2 regions of the Colwellia sp. MB3u-4 genome follow, and region 2 is predicted to be linked to the other one. Evidence: predicted binding sites of a transcription regulator. Region 2 holds the regulator's gene; the other holds the start of a gene.
The links. Region 2 encodes NrdR, which represses ribonucleotide reductase genes. Its sites were predicted from a motif close to AAACACNANATNTNGTGTTT; they were not measured.

Region 1: a site for NrdR is predicted at 2,285-2,304, ahead of nrdA (class 1a ribonucleoside-diphosphate reductase subunit alpha). Genes of this name have one in related genera too.

What each region holds. Positions count from the first base shown of each region.
Region 1 covers NZ_JACGVE010000078.1:63,043-66,480, reverse strand. Annotated here, with positions in the region: gene nrdA (class 1a ribonucleoside-diphosphate reductase subunit alpha) at 1-2,160, opposite strand, end outside; gene H4J61_RS09375 (HAD family hydrolase) at 2,839-3,438, opposite strand, start outside.
Region 2 covers NZ_JACGVE010000082.1:26,086-29,523, reverse strand. Annotated here, with positions in the region: gene H4J61_RS12925 (riboflavin synthase) at 1-3, opposite strand, end outside; gene ribD (bifunctional diaminohydroxyphosphoribosylaminopyrimidine deaminase/5-amino-6-(5-phosphoribosylamino)uracil reductase RibD) at 111-1,238, opposite strand; gene nrdR (transcriptional regulator NrdR) at 1,299-1,751, opposite strand; gene glyA (serine hydroxymethyltransferase) at 1,951-3,207, opposite strand.

The DNA of each region.
Region 1 (3,438 bases), on a different contig from region 2:
GGTTAAAATATCTTTTAATACTTGTTTAATTGGCACTTTGCCACCTTCAAAACGAGAAGGGTCGTAGTTGGTATTAGCTGAAATAGTTTGATCGATAAACTTTTGCATAATGCCAACTAATTGTAGATACCCTTCATTACTTGGAATGTTCCAAAGAAGTTCATAATTATCTTTTAATTTTTCATATTCAGGTACAACTTGCTTTAAAACACCATCTTTACTGGCCTTAATACTGATTAAACCCCGAGGCGGTTCAATGCCATTAGTTGCATTAGAGATTTGTGATGAGGTTTCAGACGGCATTAATGCTGATACGGTTGAGTTTCTAACGCCATGTTTTTTAATACTAGCGCGCAACGACTCCCAGTCTAAATGTAAGGGTTCAGCGGTAACATTATCGATTTCTTTTTTGTAAGTATCGATAGGTAATATACCTTGAGATAAACGCGTTTCATTAAATTTAGGGCAAGCACCTCGTTCAATAGCTAACTGATTTGACGCTTTTAGCAAGTAGTATTGAATCGCTTCAAAAGTACGATGAGTTAAGTTATTGGCACTACCGTTTGAGTAGTAAACCCCATTTTTTGCTAAGTAATAAGCGTAGTTAATCACACCTATACCTAATGTACGACGCCCCATAGTGGCGGTATGTGCTGCCGGAACTGGGTAATCTTGATAATCTAACAAGCTATCTAAAGCACGTACGGCTAAGTCAGCTAGACCATCAAATTCGTCAAGGCTTTTAATAGCACCTAAGTTAAACGCTGATAATGTACATAGGGCAATTTCACCATTGGGATCATTAACATCTTCCATCGGCTTGGTGGGTAAGGCAATTTCTAGACATAAATTACTTTGACGAATTGGTGCCACAGTGGGGTCAAATGGAGAATGTGTATTACAGTGATCAACGTTTTGTAAATAAATACGTCCTGTACTGGCGCGTTCTTGAGCAAATAAAGTGAACAGTTCTATCGCTTTAATACATTTTTTACGAATTGAATCATCAGCTTCGTATTGAACATAAAGCGCTTCAAATTTTTCTTGATCTTCAAAGAATGCATCGTATAAACCAGGTACATCACTTGGGCTAAACAAAGTAATAGATTGACCTTTGATCAAACGTTGGTACATCAATTTATTAAATTGTACGCCGTAATCTAAATGACGAACGCGGTTTTCTTCAACACCACGGTTATTTTTAAGTACGAGTAAACTTTCAACTTCTAAATGCCAAAGTGGATAGAACAGGGTCGCTGCACCACCACGAACACCACCTTGTGAACAACTTTTCACAGCGGTTTGAAAGTGCTTATAAAATGGAATACAACCGGTATGAAATGCTTCGCCATTGCGAATCGTGCTGCCTAATGCGCGAATACGACCAGCATTGATACCAATACCAGCACGTTGAGAAACATACTTAACAATGGAACTTGAGGTAGCATTGATTGAATCTAAACTATCGCCACACTCAATCAATACACATGATGAGAATTGACGAGTTGGGGTACGTACACCGGCCATAATAGGTGTTGGCAACGAAATTTTAAAGGTAGAGATAGCATCATAAAAACCTTTAACATAATCTAAGCGCGTTTCTTTCGGGTATTTAGCGAACAAACAAGCTGCGACTAAAATATAAAGAAATTGTGCACTTTCATAAATTTCACCGGTGACACGATTCTGTACTAGGTATTTACCTTCTAACTGCTTTACGGCTGCGTAACTGAAATTTAAATCACGGCCGTGGTCCATAAAGCTTTCTAACTGTTCAAATTCGTCAGCAGTGTAATCAATTAATAAATGCTGATCGTATTTACCTGCCTCTACTAGTTGTACGACATGTGGGTAAAGCTGAGGTGGCTCAAACTGACCGTATGCTTTTTTGCGCAAATGGAATATAGCTAAGCGCGCTGATAAATATTGATAATCAGGTGTTTCTTCTGAGATCAAATCAGCCGCTGCTTTAATAATAGTTTCATGAATGTCAGACGTTTTAATACCATCATAGAACTGAATATGAGACTTCAGCTCAACTTGAGAGACCGAGACATTGTCTAGGTCTTCAGCAGCCCAAGCAATTACTTTATGGATTTTTTCTAAGTCTATGAGTTCTTTTGAACCATTGCGTTTTGTGACAAAAAGTTTGTTAGTCATGCAGTACCTGTAAATCTGTTTGTTGTTATAAATACCCAAAATAGATGGATATAATGTTAATTGCCTCAAGATGATATTTACACAAGGTAAATTGTATTTCATTCAAAATACCTTTGAATGAAAAATGCACTATATCTTGGGGTTTTTAAGAAACTAATCACAAGATAGTGCGGTTTGTGTGATATTGCAAGAATAAAAGTTGTCGAATATTGGTTGCTTTTTTGACAGTGAAAGTTCTGTTAGTAACAACTAACTTAGTAGCTCTTTTCAATTTTGATTTTTCTAAAACGCAACGGTTATTTTAATTTTTTTTTAGCCCTAAATTATTTTAAGTTATTTTTTAGAGTTTATATGACTAAAGAGAATATTAAAAATATAAACCTTAATATTCAATGGCTTATATTTTTGGTTGATTCTTGGGCGCATTAATTGACGAATGATTATTTTATCAACGCTAATAGATGATATTTTGATGCTATTAATTAAAACGCTAGTGAATAAGGAGGAGGGATTAGCCACGAAAGCGTGCTGTTTTTAATATTTATACTCATTTGGTATTAGGCTAGATTTACTGTCAGTAAAACCGGTTAATCGCTTAATGTCATCAGCAAAGTAAAGCTGCACTGAAACTAACAAAGTAGTGCAGCTTATCATTCAGTATCGGTTAATAATTCAGTATCAGTTAATAAAGCTGAGTAGGTCTAATGGTGTAGCGATGATATGATCTGCTTGCCAAGTTTGACAATTTTCGTTGCTAAGAATATATCCCCATTTAGCCACGAACGTAGTCATTTCAGCGCGATTACCGGCTTGGATATCACGTAGAGCATCGCCAACATAAAAACACTGCTTATTATCAACATTAATTTGCTGACAAGCGTGTAATATTGGCTCAGGATCAGGCTTTCGTTTAGTTAAGGTGTCACCCCCGACCATAACAGCACAGTTTGCCAACTCAGAGTAATAAGGTAAAAGCAGTTTTGTTAAGCCCTCAGGTTTATTGGTGATAATACCCCAAGGTATATTGTTGGTTTCTAATTTTTTCAGTAATTGAGCAACGCCTGGATACAGGCAGGTATGCTCAGCAATATTTTCTTGATAGTAATGGAGAAATTGTTGACGTAAAACTTCATAGTCATATTGTTTAATGGCTGAGCCAAAACCTAGGTTTAGTAATCCTAAAGCACCGTCTGAAGCAATAGGGCGATAATCTTTTGCGGCGACAGTGGGCTTATTGTAATGGCTTAAAACATGATTTAATGCCGCGCCTAAATCATC
Region 2 (3,438 bases):
CATATTATGTCTCGTCGCCTGTATAGCTTATTATTTATTATTACCACTGACCCTATTTGGCCTGAGCCTAGTTTGGCCAGAGCCTAGTTTGGCCAATCAAAGCCTTCACGTTAACGACTAAACTTTGCCGTTATCCTAATATCTTTACCCACCATGCGAATATCATTTATATCAAGGTTTTTAGCCGCTGATAGCTGCAATATTGCGGGCATATTAAGTAGGCTTTTACCCTCACTACCGATAAGTTTTGGTGCTTGGTAAAGTACCAGTTCATCAACTAAGTTTGCGCTAATAAAAGCGCCCGCTAGCTTAGCGCCTGACTCAATTAAAATGTCATTCAAGCCTTGTTGAGCCAAGTAAGCTAACAATAAACTGAGATCGATATATTCACTATCGACCGCTTTAGAAATAATCACTTGTTCTACAAAATGCGGCCAAGTTTGGCTATTTTCAATAGTTTGTCGAATTAATATTATTTTACTGCTGGTTTTAAAGACTGCAAGATCAGGTGTTAAACGGTTTTTACTATCAATAATAATACGCACTGGCTGTCTAATATCTGCTTGAGCATAATGCTGCTTTAGCTCACCTAATGCATGCCAACGGACATTCATTTTAGCATTGTCAAAAATAACAGAGTCGGCGCCACAAATAATGCCACAACTTTGTGCTCTGAGTCGCTGGACATCAGTGCGGGCTTCACTTGAGGTTATCCACTGGCTTTCACCACTGGCCATAGCCGTTTTTCCGTCCAAGCTTGCCGCTAATTTACAACGAACATAAGGTAATTTGGTGGTCATTAAGTGAATAAAACCAGGGTTTAATGCCCGAGCATCTTGTTCAAGCAAACCAAACTGTGTGGTTATTCCTGCCTCAGTTAACAACTCAAGGCCACGACCCGAAACTCTTGGATCCGGGTCCACCATAGCGGCAATAACATGGCTCACTTGTGCTTTAATCAGCGCTTGTGCACAAGGCGGTGTTAAACCAAAATGACTACAAGGCTCTAGCGTGACATAAGCAGTGGCACCTTTGGCTTTGCTTCCAGCCTGTTTTAGTGCATAAACTTCAGCATGCCCTTGCCCTGCTTTTTGATGAAAACCTTCACCAACCACTTCGCCCTTCAACACAATGACACAACCCACGCGAGGATTAGGCGAGGTGGTAAAATGGCCACGCTTTGCCAAGCTAATGGCGCGCTGCATAAATTGATGATCTTTTAACGAAAAATGGCTCATTACTGGACTCAAAATTAAACTGTGATGGCGCTTAAGCTATATGCCGATCGAACTAATTATTTATTCATCACCTAAACGGGCAATTTCTTCACCAAACTCTTTAATATCTTCAAACGAGCGATACACTGAAGCAAAGCGTATATAAGCGACTTTATCTAAAACTTTTAGCTGTTCCATAATAATGGTACCGAGCATTTCACTTGACACTTCGCGCTCGCCTGTTGCTCTAAGTTGTGATTTGAGTTTATTAATCGACAACTCTATTTCTTCGGTGCTGACCGGCCTTTTTTCTAATGCACGTAATAAACCGTTACGCATTTTATCTTCGTTAAAAGGTTCTCGAGAGCCATCACGCTTAATAATGCGTGGCATCACTAACTCAGCACTTTCGAAGGTAGTATATCTTTCATGGCACGCTAAACATTCACGACGACGACGGACTTGGTGACCATCTGACACTAAACGTGAATCGATAACTTTAGTCTCGTTGGCTGAACAAAAGGGGCAATACATGGATGAGTTCCGTAGTTAGCAAGTCATGAGCAATTTAATCTTGGTATGTTAATTGAAAACACTGCATTAAGCCAAATAGTTTGCGATTAATGGCAAACGAGTACTAGCCCAATAAAAAATAGTTAAAAAAAATGGCCACTAAGGTGGCCATTTTAAGTGTAATCAGGAAATAACACGATTAGTTAAAAGCTAAATATAATTACTTATAAACCGGGAAGCGAGCACAAAGCTCACTAACGCCGGCTTGAACTTTAGCGATCACGGCTTCGTTGTTGATATCATCTAAAATATCACAAATCCAACCTGTAGTTGTTTTGGTTTCTTCAACGCCAAAACCACGACGAGTAATAGCTGGTGTACCTAAACGTAGGCCAGAAGTCACAAAAGGTGAACGTGGATCATTAGGTACAGAGTTTTTATTCACTGTGATATGAGCACGACCTAATGCGGCATCAGCATCTTTACCCGTAATATCTTTATCAATTAAATCAAGCAATAATAAATGGTTATCTGTGCCATTAGAGACAACTTTATAACCACGTTCTTGTAATACCGCCACCATAGCTTTAGCATTATCTAGCACGTTTTGCTGATAGACTTTAAACTCTGGCGCTAATGCTTCTTTAAATGCTACGGCTTTTGCGGCAATAACATGCATTAATGGTCCACCTTGACCACCAGGAAATACCGCGCTGTTCAATTTTTTATAAACTGCTTCGTCATCACAACCCGAAACAATTAAGCCGCCACGTGGGCCTGCTAATGTTTTGTGAGTTGTTGTCGTTACAACATGGGCGTGTGGCACTGGGTTAGGGTATAAACCTGCAGCAACTAAACCGGCAACGTGAGCCATATCAACGAAAAAGTAAGCACCGACTTTATCGGCAATTTCACGCATACGAGCCCAATCAACCACACCAGAAAAGGCTGAGAAACCACCAATGATCATCTCTGGTTTATGCTCTAATGCTAAACGTTCTAATTCAACATAATCAATATCACCGGTTTCAGGGTGCAAACCGTATTGAAAAGCTTCATATGACTTACCCGAAAAGTTTACGTGTGAGCCATGCGTTAAGTGACCGCCATGCGCTAAACTCATACCTAATACTTTGCCGCCTGGAGAAACTAAGGCTTGGAAAACAGCAGCGTTTGCTTGTGAACCGGCATGTGGCTGCACGTTAGCATAAGTGGCGCCAAATAATTCTTTTGCGCGATCAATAGCCAGTTGCTCGGCAATATCCACATACTCACAACCACCGTAATAACGCTTACCTGGGTAACCTTCGGCGTATTTATTCGTCAGTTGTGAACCTTGAGCTTCGAGTACACGTGGACTACAGTAGTTTTCCGAAGCGATGAGTTCAATGTGTTCTTCTTGACGAACAACTTCGTTACTCATTGCTTGATAAAGTTCTGGATCAAAATCAGCAATATTCATATCACGTGTAAACATGTTATATCCTCAAATAGTCTGCCATTGGCAATACTGGGGGTTGGCTTTAGTTCTAAATTAATTGCGGCATATTTTGCCTGAACTTGCTGAGCTTGTACACGATAAAACCGTGCTCTCTTAGTTCATTTTGCAATCGAATATACTTTGCAGTTAGCTGTAAAAGTTTTTAGTACTAACATCAACAAATAGTTGAAACTAATATACTGCTTTAAAAGTGCAAAAACAATAAAT